Linked DNA regions of Gloeothece verrucosa PCC 7822. The protein of the gene in region 1 binds, or shares a complex with, the protein of each later gene. Links are inferred from orthologs where the notes say so. Each region holds a gene or a part of one and is shown on either strand. Other genes may lie near its edges.

The links. Proteins that work in one complex are often made in the same cells at the same time.
Region 2: the proteins of tsaE (region 1) and tsaD are in contact, whole or in part, in a crystal structure (PDB 6N9A), measured with the Thermotoga maritima proteins. The link is inferred for Gloeothece verrucosa PCC 7822 from one-to-one orthologs. Residues at the interface, in WP_004082108.1 of Thermotoga maritima: Leu37, Gly38, Lys46, Lys57, Val59, Lys60, Ser61, Thr63, Phe64, Thr65, Leu66, Met67, Val69, Pro71, Tyr82, Arg83, Leu84, Asp86, Asp88, Phe89, Asp93, Ile128, Asp130, Glu131, Arg134; in WP_004082750.1 of Thermotoga maritima: Cys10, Asp11, Arg49, His50, Leu82, Gly84, Gly135, Gly136, Glu154, Thr155, Leu156, Asp157, Asp158, Ser159, Glu162, Asp165, Lys166, Arg169, Leu170, Tyr175, Lys213, Thr214, Leu217, Tyr218, Gln221, Arg222, Asn324.

Annotation. Positions count from the first base shown.
Region 1 is NC_014501.1:5,161,544-5,168,895, reverse strand. What follows is about bases 1,996-4,768. They hold tsaE (tRNA (adenosine(37)-N6)-threonylcarbamoyltransferase complex ATPase subunit type 1 TsaE), read left to right. Parts: upstream 1,996-3,033; coding sequence 3,034-3,504; downstream 3,505-4,768. Other genes in these bases: rimK (30S ribosomal protein S6--L-glutamate ligase), read left to right, coding at 4,626-4,768; CYAN7822_RS23230 (c-type cytochrome), read left to right, coding at 4,067-4,384; petG (cytochrome b6-f complex subunit V), read right to left, coding at 3,639-3,755; CYAN7822_RS23245 (gluconeogenesis factor YvcK family protein), read left to right, coding at 1,996-3,004. In the rest of the region: bioF (8-amino-7-oxononanoate synthase), read right to left, coding at 1-4; CYAN7822_RS23255 (DUF1823 family protein), read right to left, coding at 89-457; CYAN7822_RS23250 (DMT family transporter), read left to right, coding at 570-1,490; more of CYAN7822_RS23245, read left to right, coding at 1,610-1,995; more of rimK, read left to right, coding at 4,769-5,531; CYAN7822_RS23220 (succinylglutamate desuccinylase/aspartoacylase family protein), read left to right, coding at 5,535-6,497; CYAN7822_RS23215 (hypothetical protein), read right to left, coding at 6,568-7,352. UniProt on the Escherichia coli protein: Required for the formation of a threonylcarbamoyl group on adenosine at position 37 (t(6)A37) in tRNAs that read codons beginning with adenine.
Region 2 is NC_014501.1:3,502,033-3,509,480, forward strand. The notes cover bases 1,956-4,824. They hold tsaD (tRNA (adenosine(37)-N6)-threonylcarbamoyltransferase complex transferase subunit TsaD), read left to right. Parts: upstream 1,956-2,804; coding sequence 2,805-3,845; downstream 3,846-4,824. Other genes in these bases: psaJ (photosystem I reaction center subunit IX), read right to left, coding at 1,998-2,117; CYAN7822_RS15390 (photosystem I reaction center protein PsaF subunit III), read right to left, coding at 2,170-2,658; CYAN7822_RS15400 (hypothetical protein), read left to right, coding at 3,923-4,708. Outside these bases: CYAN7822_RS15370 (DUF433 domain-containing protein), read left to right, coding at 1-340; CYAN7822_RS15375 (PIN-like domain-containing protein), read left to right, coding at 337-777; CYAN7822_RS15380 (DMT family transporter), read right to left, coding at 774-1,685; CYAN7822_RS15405 (MnhB domain-containing protein), read left to right, coding at 4,889-6,679; CYAN7822_RS15410 (ribonuclease Z), read left to right, coding at 6,775-7,448.

The DNA of each region.
Region 1 (7,352 bases):
TCATAATAGGGAACAGAGACTATGATTAATGATGATTAATTTTTTGATAAGAGCCAATGACTAATGACCAATGACTAATGACTAATAACTAATAATTATTTAATTGCATATAACTTAATAGCCAATTAGCCATAGTAGCGCGACGGGCTTGAGTGGGGGTAAATTCTCCAATTTTATAACCTTTAAATCCTAATTTTTCCTTTAACAATTGCTTATTGGCTTGAGGAATAGAACGAGTTAATTTCATGGTGGGAGGACGATGTGCAATAAAATCAGGCGGTTCAGGATAGTCTTGTTTCCAATCTTCAGATACCTGACTATTATTCCAAGTTTGAGTAGATTCGTCATAGCGATAACCCAGATAATACCAGACTAATTGATTGACGAGATCATCCTCAATTTGTTCGTTAAGAATTGCCCAAATGGTATCGGTATTTAAAGGAGGTAATTCTGTCATGGTTACTTCAAAAAAAATGCCAATGATTAAAATTTGCCCATTAACTTAATTTAAAACTCTAAAAGATTTCTTTACAATAGTAGAGTTTTAAGGATAGAAGCTCTCTCAAGCAATGAGAATAATCAATAAAATTCAAGAATCGAAAGTCGGAATGATTTTAGCATTAGGTGTTTTAGCTATCTCCACAGCCGCAATATTTATTCGCCTTTGTTTTGAGATAGCCGGAGTACAAGGAGTAGGGTTTAGTTTGTTTTTAGCCGCATCTCGTTTAATCATAGCCGCTACTATCTTACTGCCCAGATGGCCCAATTTAAAATACACTCAGGAAAACAGAAGTGCTACTTATTATGCCTGTGGTGCAGGATGTTGTCTAGCCTTGCATTTCGCTACCTGGATCACCTCCTTATCTTTCACCTCCATTGCCACTTCTACGACTCTAGTCACCACAACGCCGGTGTGGATCTCCTTGTTATCTTGGTGGTGGTTTGGAGAAAAGTTGACCAAGCCTATGATAAGAGGGATAACCATTGCCCTAGTTGGGGGAATATTAATTACGCTAGGAGATGGGAGTATAGGAGGAGAAAATAATAACCCTTTATTAGGAGATTTTCTGGCTTTGATCGGGGCGTGGATGGCAAGCTTATATTTATTATTAGGACGAGAAGCTCAACGCTTTGGGTTTAGTGTGGGCAATTATATTTTAATTGCTTATAGTAGTGCCGCTTTATTACTTCTTCCCTTTCCGTTATTAATGGGGACAAGTTATTTAGGATATCCAAAAGAGGTTTATTTATATGTTTTACTTATGGCAATCTTTTCGCAATTAATTGGTCATACGACTCTCAATTGGGCGGTGCGTTCGATTTCTCCTACTTTGGTTGCCTTAGCGATTTTGTTTGAACCTGTGGGTTCAAGCGTTTTTGGCTGGATAATTTTTGGAGAACTTCCCCCCCAGTTAGTCATATTAGGAGGAGTAGTGGTATTAATAGGAGTAGCTATTGCCATCATAGCTAAAACCGAAAATAGAGAGTAGGTAACAAAGACAATGAAAACTTAGTTTACAATAGTCCAATTAAATAAAATTCTCGCTCAAAGCGTGCAGACTTGTTTAAATTCTGTCAAGATAATAATTTAATTTACAGGTTATCGGCTATGTCTATCAGTCCACTCAAAGAAGCCTTACGCAGACTCAACTCAGAAAAAAGCCGGTTAGCCACCATGCGTCAACGAACTCCCAAGCGAGTTAACCGATGGTTTAAGTGGTTATCGCCGGGATTGTTTATTAAACGCTGGCTACTAATTAGTTTAGGGGGTGTTTTCCTGACGATTTTAGGAATAGCCATTTGGGTGAAATTGACCCCTATTAATCGCTTCATAGAATTAGTAAGCCAACTTGTGACAACGCTGGCTAATATTATCCCGAATTCAGTATCCGGTCCCTTGGCGGTGGGAATAGGATTATTCTTGCTGCTATGGGGTCAAAGTCGAACGGTAGGTTCAATTACAGAAGTTCTACAACCCGAAGGAGACCAAGAATTAGTAGATGTTCTTTTAGCCCATCGACGACTTAACCGAGGTCCGAAAATAGTCGCCATTGGAGGGGGAACCGGTCTATCCACTTTACTGAGGGGAATTAAACACTATAGTTCCAATATTACCGCCATTGTGACTGTAGCTGATGATGGGGGATCGTCAGGGCGACTGCGGCGAGAAATGGGAATTTTGCCGCCTGGGGATATTCGCAACTGTATCGCGGCTTTAGCTGATGAGGAAAAATTACTGACAGAACTGTTTCAATATCGTTTTCAAGCCGGAGATGGATTAAGTGGTCATAGTTTTGGTAATTTATTTCTGACGGCGATGGGGGAAATCACCGGCGATTTAGAAAGGGCGATCACAGCAAGTTCTAAAGTATTAGCCATTCGAGGAAAAGTTTTACCCGCCACTTTAGCAGATGTGAGTTTGTGGGCCCGCTTGAGTGATGGGCGACTCATTGAAGGAGAATCTCATATTACCGAAGCTGGCGGAAAAATTGAGGAAATTGGTTGTACACCTTCAAAACCTGCCGCTTTACCGGCTGCGATTAAAGCGATTGAAGAAGCAGATTATATTATTATTGGGCCCGGCAGTCTCTATACTAGCGTTATTCCTAATTTATTAGTGCCAGAAATTACCAAAGCCTTAGCAAAATCTAAAGCGCCTCGGATCTATGTTTGTAACATTATGACTCAACCCGGAGAAACCCAAGGCTATACAGTGGCCGATCATATTCGGGCCATAGATCAAGTTTCTCATCAACGGATTTTTGACGTGGTTTTAGCACAAAAAATTGCTCCCTCTCCTGAGTCGTTAAAACGTTATGCCCAAGAAAACTGCCATCCGGTCTTTTTAGATCGCGAAGATGTATCTGATCTCGGTTGTCGTGTAATTTTAGCGAATGTCATGGATGAAGATGAAAAAACCGGCTATGTTCGTCATGATCCCTATCGATTAGCTAGAGTTTTGATGCGATGGTATAGCCGCAAAGAAAATCGTAAAATAAGTTAATCGGAAAGGGACTTAATGACTAATAACAAATGACTTTAATAATGACTTTGCCTGATTCAACAGCCACCTACCATTTAGGAAAAAAACTCGGCGAAAACCTGCCGCCGCTTAGCGTGGTCTTGCTTTTTGGGGATTTAGGCGCTGGAAAAACGACTTTAGTTCAAGGAATAGGAGAAGGTTTAGCTATTGAAGAACCCATTGTTAGTCCTACTTTTACCCTTATTAATGAATATCATGAAGGGCGTTTACCTTTGTACCATTTCGATTTATACCGCTTACAATCTGAAGAAATTAAGTCTCTTTATCTCGAACTTTACTGGGATGCTGTAGAAGTTCCCCCAGGAATTATGGCTATAGAATGGGCACAACGTTTACCCCGTAAACCCCCAAATTATCTTGAACTTCAGTTAACTTATCTCCCAGAACAAGGTCGTCAGGTTCAAATACAATTAGTGGGGAAATGGGAATTTAATTTAGATTTACTAAAACTTTCGGCTTGAAGGCTTTAGGGTTGGCCCAAACCGTTGATATTTTCCGAAAATACCCTTAAAAAAGTCTTATTTTTGAGCGGGGGCAGAAGATAGCCGCTATATAATCTGCCATATGCCCCAAGATAATTGGTAAATTAACTCCCTTAATCAAGGTTTAGTTGATTACCACGTTTGTACTGTAAATAAGCGGCTACAAATAAACCAGCTAAGGTCACAGGGACTAAACCGATTACCAGACCGAGAACCAAAGGTTCAATCACGATGCCTCTCCTTTATTTGAAGATTAATATTTCAAAATATATCCTACCTTATCCACTGCCTTATTTAATACTCCTCCTCTTTCTCCAGAGTTACATATCATTTTCTTGTAAAAAAGTCAATAAACTTAATAAAAAATTACAAAAATATAAAATTCTTAGGAAAACTGTTACATCAACTTAATTTAAGTAGCTTTTGTGATCAAAAACGTTGCAAAATGTAAAGAGCAAGGACAGCATTGATAGATAAATGACCAGTGGATAGCCAGTTAACTCAACCCAAAGTATTAGTTTCTCGCCTCATCATCGCCGTAATAGCGATTGGTGCAATTGTTGCAGTCATTTTTTTGGGTTTATATATCAGTCGAGTTTATGATCCTTACGTTCAGGAAGTTCTTTCTTTAAAGGGAGACCTCGCCAGAGGATATGAAATTTTTCAAATCAACTGTGCCGGATGTCACGGACAACAAGCAGATGGCAGTGTAGGGCCTAGTCTGCATCACGTTCCCAAGCGCAAATCAAAAGTCCGACTCATCGAACAAGTTATTAGTGGAGACACCCCCCCCATGCCCAAATTTCAACCTTCTCCTCAAGAAATGGCTGATTTATTGAATTACTTGGAACGATTGTAATAAAAAAAGCCAAGCAAGGAAGACTACTGGGTTTTTAAGTGATTAATTCCCCTAGCCACTATAATCTAATTTATGACAATTAATAGTTTTAATAAGTATAAAAAGTGTTTTCTTCCTTAATTAATTGTTAAATCTTTTTTATTCGTCTCCTAGCTCGCTGATTGTAGGTAACTCTTTCAAAGCGAGCGAGATTAAAGACCGTTAAAATTGTACAATTTGCCTGATGAACGGAGGATTGTCGATGAAAATTGCAATTTTATCCCAAGATCCCTCCCTGTACTCAACAAAACGGCTCAAAGAAGCTGGAGAAATGCAGGGACATGAAATGCGAGTGATCAATTATCTGCGTTGTTATATGAATATAACCTCTCACAATCCTACAGTGGTTTACAATGGCAAACCCTTAGAAAATTTTGATGCGGTTATCCCTCGCATTGGCGCTTCAAGAACCTTTTACGGCACCGCAGTGGTGAGACAATTTGAAGTGATAGGGGTGTTTAGTGCCAATGAATCCCAGGCCATTTCTCGTTCGCGCGATAAATTACGCTGCTTACAAATTTTGGCTCGAGAAGGAATAGGGTTACCGGTGACGGGGTTTGCTCACGCCACAGAAGATATTGATGGACTACTGGAGACGGTTGGCGGTGCGCCAGTGGTGATTAAACTCTTAGAAGGAACTCAAGGAATAGGGGTGGTTTTAGCAGAAACAAAACAAGCGGCTAAATCAGTGATCGAAGCGTTTCGCGGCTTAGAGGCAAATATTTTAGTACAAGAATATATCAAAGAAGCCGCCGGGGTAGACCTGCGCTGTTTTGTGGTAGGAGGAAAAGTGATCGCCGCCATGAAACGCCAAGGCGCAGAAGGAGAATTTCGCTCAAATTTACATCGAGGCGGTAAAGCTGAACAAGTTAAATTAACCCCAGAAGAACGCAGTACAGCCATTAGAGCGGCAAAAGCGATGGGTTTAAGGGTAGCTGGTGTAGATTTGTTGCGCTCAAATCATGGTCCGGTGGTGATGGAAGTGAATTCTTCACCCGGACTAGAAGGAATTGAAAAAGCCACCGGTATTGATGTGGCCGGAAAAATCATCGACTTTGTGGCCAGAAATGCTGAAAACGGTTCGACCCGCGATCGCATACAATATTAAGTTATGGTTAAAGAAAAGTTGACAGATCATACAATTGTGATTGCTGAGAGTGCGATCGCGCCAGGTAAACGACGGCGCTTAGACATTCCTGTCAGTCGTTTACCCACTCAAACCTCAATTTCGTTACCCGTGATCGTGCTGAATGGACAAAAACCCGGTCCGCGACTGTGGTTAAGTGCAGCCATTCATGGAGACGAAATTAATGGAGTAGAAATCATCCGTCAAGTCTTAGAAAAAATACAACCGAAACAGTTACAGGGAACCTTATTAGCGGTTCCTGTGGTGAATGTATTTGGCTTTATCGAACAATCTCGCTATTTACCGGATCGCCGCGATTTAAATCGTTCTTTTCCGGGGGCTAATAATGGTTCGTTAGCCTCGAGGTTAGCTTATTTATTTATGAAAGAAATTGTTAACAATAGCACTCACGGAATTGATTTACATACGGCGGCTTCACCTCGGATTAATTTACCGCAAATAAGAGCTAATTTAGAAGACGAACACACTCAACTTTTTGCTAAAGCATTTGGCGCACCTTTGATGATTCATGCCACTACTCGGGATGGTTCGCTGCGACAAGCCGCCAGTCAAAAAGGAATTCCTATTTTACTGTATGAAGCCGGCGAGGCTTTGCGATTTGATGGAGAAGCCATTCGCATTGGCGTAGAAGGAATTATGCGGGTCATGGAATATTTAGGGATGTATTCTTTTTTTTTAAGCGCTACAGATATCTCTTTAGAAGTTGAAGAAACGAAATGGGTTAGGGCATCTCGCGGAGGAATTTTGCATTTAAATATTCAATTAGGACAGCGAGTACAGAAAAAACAATTGTTAGGGTTTATTACTGATGCCTTCGGGGATACAGAACTTAAAGTTTATTCGCCCATTAATGGGATGGTGATTAGTTATACTCAAAATCCTTTAGTTCATCAAGGGGATGGTATTGTTCATTTAGCTGTTATTTAATAAAGAAAAGGGAATCAAAGCTAAAACACATCTAAATTTTAGAGTCTCAAAAAGCCATCCCCGTTACGGCTTAATACTGTGGAATTGGAATCTTGCTGAGAAATAATTGGTTAGTCTGAGGATCACGATCATACATATGTATAACAGGAGCAATCCGACCATCAACTATAACTTTGTCATCCTGAATTTCCCAAGCCTCCTTATGATCTGCACACAAGGTGAGGACGGAACCACTCTTCAAATTATGTCTCACGACTTGGTTACTTGGAAAATCATGGTTAATCACCTTATTGAATACTGCTTGATCAATAATGTTACGAGGATGGAATTGAGTCTCTAGCGTCATTAATTCAATGAGTTGTGTCATAAGAGCATTTTCTCCTAATATGGTTCCTGCACAGAGAGCAGCTTTTCCAGCCACTTCTTCAAGACCTTTTTTTCCATAGACCATACTAAACCATTGACTATCTAGATTTTTTTGTCCATAATAACGGCTTGCTTGTTCAAAAACATGAAGCTTAGTAGAGTCTAAATTATGGAAGGGAGAAGCTTGAAAGATAACGTCACGTACATCTGAAGTCATCACCATTCGATAACTGGAGTTCACCTTAAGAAATGTATGGTAAGCAAACCATCGACCTACAATTGGATGTATCCAATGGGCAAGAGTATGCCTATAATCGTTCTCTAATGAGACACGATCAGCACCTGAACTTAGTCGCATCAAAACTTGCAGTCCCAAAATTTTTGCGTAATAGACGAGATTTAAGAGCTTTGAGCTAGTAACCCACTTCCACACATTTTCCACTGGTATCAGAGTAATATTATGTTCTACAGCTACCTTGGCAAACTCAT
Region 2 (7,448 bases), 1.7 Mb from region 1 along the record:
TGGTTCTCTCATTAATGCTTCTACAAAAGAAATGATAGAACTTGAAAAATCCCTCGATACTCATCTAAAACGTATAGAAACTGATGAAAAAGGATTAGGAATTAAATTATATCCTTTTACTCGTTCTCCCGAAGAAGATAATCCTCGTATTCTCGTGTTTGATCCTCGAATTGCCTTTGGCCGTTTAGTGATCGATGGAACTGGTATTCCTACAAGTAATTTAGCAGAACGTTATCGTGCTGGTGATTCTATTGAGGATCTGGCGTATGATTATGACTGCGATAGTCGCTCGATTAAAGAAGCGATTGATTATGAACTTCAACTGCCTGCTGCTGCATGAAAGAAGAAAAACAGATCACCTTTTTTATTGATCGATGTTTAGGAAAAAAGCACATTGCAGAAGCACTTCGTAAAGCCGGCATTACCGTTGAAATTCATGATGATCATTTTGAAAATAATGCTCAAGATGTTGAATGGTTACCTGAAGTAGGAAAAAAAGGGTGGGTAGTCCTGACGAAAGATGCCAAGATTGGCAAAAATAACACAGAACAATTGGCAGTTGCTTATGCTGGTATAAAAATGTTTGCCCTAGCGTCGCAAAACTTATCGGGGCCGGATATGGCTCAAATATTTTTAGCAACAATCGTCAAAATGCAAGAATTTGTCCGCCAAAATCCCGCCCCATTTATTGCTAAAGTATACCGTGATGGACGTATTGATATGTATAAAGATGCCGAAAAACTCAAAGAGAAAATGCTTAAAGAAGACTCTTATTAAGCAAATAAAATCGCAATTCCAGCAAGGGCAATTAAAACCCCAACCAATGCCCTCAAAGTAATTTTATCTCCCATCCAAGCCGCCAAGGGTAAAACAAATAACGGACTCGTAGAAGTCAGAGTTTGTGCAATCCCCGTAGGCGCAAACTTTAAAGACATTTGTTGTAACCAAATTCCTAAAAAGGTACTTCCAAAAGCCGTTAAAGCAATAATCCCTATCAAGCGAAAAGACCAAGCTATCTGAGCAGTTTTATCTCGGGTTTGAGGACGAATTAACAATAGGAAAAAAGCGATGAGTGTACCTGCAATTAGCCGAATCAGGGTACTCCATAAAGGGGTAATGTCTGATTGTACCAAAGCCAAACGCGACAAAACTGCCCCAATTGCTTGACCCATAGCGGCTAAACCTGCCCAAATTATCCCCCTAAACGGATGAGGACTACTCACCACCGTTGCCGGTGTGCGTTCACTAATCACCCAAGCTATCCCTAATAGGGTTAATAAAATACCACACCAATCAGCAAAGCTTAGAGACTCTCCTAAAAAAACCAAAGCTAAAATAGCCGCCAAAGGAGGCGCTAAGGTTTCGATTAATAGGGTTCTTCTAGCTCCTAAAGAATTAAGTGCCGTAAAATAGGCAGTATCTCCTAAACCAATGCCAATAACACCACTAATGAAGAGAATACTAACCGGCATCAGAGGAAGGCTAGGAAAGGGTTGACGGGTTAACACTAAAGTAAGACTGATAAAAGAGATCGCCATCACCCCTTTAGCAAAATTCAGCAGGAGGGGGGGAATGGTTCGTCCGAGGACGACAAAAACAACCGATGTAGCAGCCCATAAAAAAGCCGCACTTAAAGCCGCTATTTCTCCTTTATATTGATCAATGGGGAATTCCATCACAGTCATGAGAGGGGTTAGGGGAAGATAAAAAACAAACGATGTTTATCTTAACCCATTGGTTATTATTGATCACGGTTCCCAATCAATCATGATAGTAAGTGCTTTAATTTTCTTGATTTCCACCAATCGAAAGCGTAATTCAAAAAGCGCAAAATATTAAATTTTTTTGGTCATATAATGTTTTATCCATCAGAGTGATTAGGGGGTGATAAAAAACCAACAATGTTTAATTTTAACTGATTGCTTATTATTCATCACCGTCCTAATCACTAATTCTTATCCTTTTGAGTCGATGGCTATTAGACCCATCCTACTGTTTTATCCTAAAGGATAGAACAAAAGATCGGGATAAAAACGGTTAATTTCAATTAAAAGTCCGGCTGTAAAGGTCAACAAAGCCATCAGTAAAACCGGTGCAGAAGATAAAAATTTAGCCATGAATAGTTCTCCAAACAACAAATTTCAACAAGTAGTTACTAAATCCTCGATCTTAGCGAGGAGAAACAGGTACATCTTTGACAACCAATTTGCCAGAAGTATATTCTCCTAACGCTGCCAAAGGCCAAGCCGCAGCCGCAAGCATTTTGCTAATGGCTAAAGGAACATCAATGATAATTTCCTTCAATTCTGGATCTTTACCTTTTTGAATCTCAATTAGGTAAGAACGTCCAGCCCAACCGATCCAACCAGCGATATAAAGGAATAAAACGCTAGGAACAAGGAAATCACCAGCATGAGTCAAACGACCATCAACAATTAAATGAGGATATCCGTTCTCATCGCAGAGGGCTTCAGCATAACGTTCAGCCCGCTTTTGACCGGATTGAGGATCAGCAGTGGTATTGCGGAAAGACTTTGCTTTGGTCTGAAAAGTGGCAGATTCACTACAGGGGGTTAAATTAGCAAAATCTGCTGACGCTGGCGGCGCAAAAGTGAACCAAACGCTTAAAACCAAAATAAGAGCCAAAAATCGTCGCATAAATTGTTTCCTTTTGTTACAAAAAGTTAAGTTTTTTGTCCAGAAAGGGAGGACTTAGTGGTACACCGATGCAATATTACTCTGACAGGTTGCCCGAGTAAAGTTTACATTACAAAAAGTAGTCTTTTGAATCAAACTAGCAGAGAATGGCAACGATCTTATCAATTGAAACAAGTTGTGACGAAACGGCGGTTGCAATCGTAAACAATCGTAACATTTATAGCAATATTGTCGCCTCTCAAATTGACCTGCATCGAACTTATGGCGGGGTTGTTCCAGAGGTAGCATCCCGTCAACATCTAGAAACCATTAATCTTTGTATTGAACAGGCATTATCAGAAGCCGCCTTAGACTGGGAGCAAATTGATGCGATCGCGGCAACAGTAGCACCGGGTTTAGTGGGGGCGTTAATGGTGGGGGTAAGTGCCGCCAAAACCCTAGCCATTTTATATCAAAAACCTTTTCTAGGGGTTCATCATCTCGAAGGACATATTTATGCCTCTTACCTCAGTGAAGCCCAATTACAGCCGCCTTTTTTATGTTTATTGGTATCTGGAGGACATACCAGTCTAATCTATGTCAAAGATTGTGGAGTCTATGAAATGTTAGGTACTACGCGAGATGACGCAGCCGGAGAAGCTTTTGATAAAGTGGCGCGGCAACTAAAATTAAGTTATCCAGGTGGACCCATTATTGATCGCATGGCCCAGACTGGCAATAGTCAAGCCTTTGCTTTACCAGAGGGTAGAGTTTCCTTACCCACAGGCGGATATCACCCCTATGATTCAAGTTTTAGCGGCTTAAAAACTGCTGTATTGCGCTTAGTTCAAAAATTAGAACAAGAAAATCAATCTTTGCCCATTAATGATTTAGCCGCCAGTTTTCAGGATACGGTGGCGCGTTCTTTGACTAAAAGAACCATTGCCTGTGCGTTAGACTATGGGTTAAATACTATTGCTGTCGGTGGAGGAGTCGGCGCGAACAGTGGCTTAAGAAAACATCTAACCGCCGCCGCAACTGAACATAATCTGACGGTCTATTTTCCCCCTCTAAAACTCTGTACCGATAATGCGGCTATGATTGGTTGTGCGGCAGCCGATCATTTTAACCGAGGACATATTTCTCCCCTATCTTTGGGTGTTCAATCTCGTTTAGCCATTACTGATGTTATGAAGCTTTATGAGTGAGGAATAATCGAACCTTTACCGAAGAACCAGATAGGGATTAAAAATGCAAATTGTTGAACTAATAAGGAATTAAGTTCATGTTTTTTATCCAGATTTTTCTGCAAGTAAGTTGGCTTATGGCTGATGCGTTTCAAGGAATGACTCAAAAATTTGATTGGGATAAATATATTCAGGATGCTGTCCAATCGACCCAAAATACTCTCGATAGTTTTCGCTCTCATGCCGGACAGACTCTAGACGATTTTTTGTCAAATCCTCAAAATTACCTGAGAGACTTTACCGCCGAAAACTTTCCGGATTTAGGGTCAAAGTTATCCCCCATTACCACAACGCTCACCGACTGGAAAATTTCTATAAGCCAGAAGTTAGAGCAAATTTTATCCAACTATTCAGCCGGTTATATTAACGATTTAGCCCAGAAAAGTCGAATTTTTCTCGAAGATAAATTATCGAGAACTCAAGAGGTTTTGAGTCAATGGAAAACTCATTTAGATCAGGCTTTAAATCCCCTTTTATCAAATCCGCAGCCAACCTTAGATCATTTCGTGAGGGAAATTTCCAATTTTTTAGAGCCAAAGTTAGAGCAAATTAAGTCTTTAATCAGTGATTTTTGGCAATCAGCTAGTCAAGGGATTTTAGAGAACTTGGGTAACCCTAATAACTGGAATGGAGAGACTATAGGTAGAGCCGTTGAAAATGTCTTTTCAAGTATAACTAAGTCAATCTTTTTTATCGTAGAACAATCCATCAAAGGAATTTGGCAAGGGGTTTCTGCTTCTGTCCATGATATTTGGGGAATTATAGCTCTGTTAGTGATTGGACTGTTTATTATTATGATTTTGCGCTGGCAATTTGTTCGCTAATACCTGTAAGCGGCTCTATTCCCCCTTTATCCCCCAAGAGAAAATCTCTGTTATCACGAGCCGGTATGAGCCGCTAATTTAGCCTTGAGAGCGTCAAATTTAAAATCTTTCTCAACAAGTGCAACTATCCCGGGTTCAAATTCGTCTTAGCTGACTGTTCAAATATCATTAAAAGTTTTGATGCCCGATTTTAAGTTATTATTGAAGACGAAAATTACCCAACAGTTTTCGACCAACTCATCTCTAAGCTTTGCTAAAAAATATCACACTTTCTGGCTTTACTTGAGTCTATTTTTTTCGGCTTTTTATAGCCATTTTGCTTTACAAGAAGCTTTTTCCCAAAAATATATTATTCAAGATGATGCTCGTCAACATGTATTTTGGATGGCGCGATTTGTTGACGCAGAATTGTTTCCCAAGGATATTATTGCTGATTACTTTCAAGAATCGGCTCCCATCGGCTATACAAAACTCTATCAATTTTTTGCTCTTTTAGGAATAGACCCCATTCTTTTACATAAATTATTACCGTTCGTTTTAGGACTAATTGCAACTCTTTATATATTTCGGCTAACCCTAGAAATTTTACCCTTACCTTTTGCAGGATTTTCTGCCGCTATTTTCCTTAATCAAAGTTTGTGGACAAGAGATGATTTAGTATCGGCGACACCAGCCGCTTTTGCCGTTCCTTTCTTATGTTGTTTCCTCTATTATTACATCAAAGAAAAAAAATTACAGACTCTTTTTTGTATGGGGCTGCTGGGCTTGTTTTATCCTCAGTGTTTACTTTTAGCGGCTGGATTAGTTGGGCTTCGTTTATTTCGTTTTGGCCAAAGAAAACTTTATTTATCAACTGAAAAGGATGATTATGTATGGATATTGTCTGCGGGTTTAGTTACTTTAATTGTTCTGCTACCTTATCTAATTTATCCGTCTCCTTTTGGAGAAGTTATTACCAAAGTTGAAGCGAAAAAACTACCGGTCTTTAGTTCTAAAGGTTGGTCGGCTTTTTTCAATCCTGAACCGATGCAATACTGGTTTTGTGGGAAACGTAGTGGTTTTATCCCTACCGACTGGTGTCGCCTTTATAGACGAGGTTTTGAATTATTACCTCCTCAAGTCTTTTTATGTTTTCTTCTCCCTGTGGTGCTGCAATTTTTTAAAAAACTCTCTTTTTCCTTAGAATTTTATCCCCAAAAAGGATTATTGATTAGAAATTTTGCCTTGATTTCTTTGGGGTTCTTTTTGCTGGCTCATGCTGTAGCTTTTAAGCTTCATTTGCCCAATCGTTATACAGAACATAGCTTTAAAATAATTTTTGCTGTCGGTGCGGCTATATCTCTAGCCATAGGATTAATAACACTCTTGCACCAACGGTCAGTATTAACTCATAAATTAATCACAACAACTTTTTTATTATTAATTATTATTTACCTGCCGGTAGGCTACCCAATGTTACTGAATGCAAGCGGCTATACTTTTCCTTCAAGTGATTATATCGAGGGAAAATATCCTGAGCTTTATGACTTTCTTAAAAAACAGCAAAAAGATAGTTTAGTTGCTTCTCTAGTTCCTGAAGCCAACAATTTACCCAGTTTTACGCACCGTTCTATTTTAGTGGGAGGAAGTGGGTATGCTCTCCCCTATCATCCAGAATTTTTTGCCGAAATGGAAAAACGAACCATAGCATTAATTCAAGCTCAGTATAGTAGCGATTTTGAAGAGGTATCTAATTTTATCAATCAATATGGGATCGATTTTTGGTTAGTGGATAAATCAGCCTTCACTGAAGAGTATATACAACAAGATGAATGGTTAAAGGCATTTGCTCATCATATTAATCCCCAAGAACTCCTAAATTATAAAAAAACTGCAATTGTGGGAAAATCTCTGGAGAGTTGCGGCGTGATACAAAAAGAGTCGCTAGTATTAATCGATGTCAAATGTCTTATGAGAGTCAATCAATCTTAAGAAAATATTTGCTCAAGGTATTTGAAAACGACTATTTATCCTAAATTCCCTTTATGTGTCAGGATAGGAAAAGGGAAAAAAGGATGTCAACAGTAGTGGAAATTACATTTTTAGGAACCAGTTCAGGAGTTCCAACCCGATCTCGGAACGTATCTAGTGTAGCTTTGCGGCTTCCCCAACGAGGAGAAGTCTGGTTATTTGACTGTGGAGAAGGAACTCAACATCAACTGTTACGCAGCGAGATCAAAACCTCTCAACTGCGACGCATTTTTATCACTCATCTACACGGCGATCATATTTTTGGTTTAATGGGATTACTGGCTAGTTGTGGATTAGCGGGTACTGCTCAACCGGTTGATCTTTATGGTCCAACAGGATTAAAAGACTATATCCAAGCTTGTTCTAAATATTCCTATACTCATTTTGGCAACCGGGTACAGGTTCATACGGTGCAACCGGGTGTAGTCTATGAGGACGAAGAATATACCGTTAGTTGTGGGTTACTAAAGCATCGTATCCCCGCCTATGGCTATCGAATTGCAGAAAAAGACCGGCCAGGACGGTTTAATGTGGAAAAAGCCAAAGCGCTTGGCATTCCTCCGGGGCGAATTTATGGACAACTCAAAAACGGAGAAACGGTTACTTTAGCTGATGGGAGAATTATTCGAGGACAAGATTTATGTGGTCCCACTGAAAGCGGCCGTAAATTGGTCTATTGTACTGACACCGTTTTTTGTGAGAGTGCCGTAGAAATTGCCCAAGAAGCAGA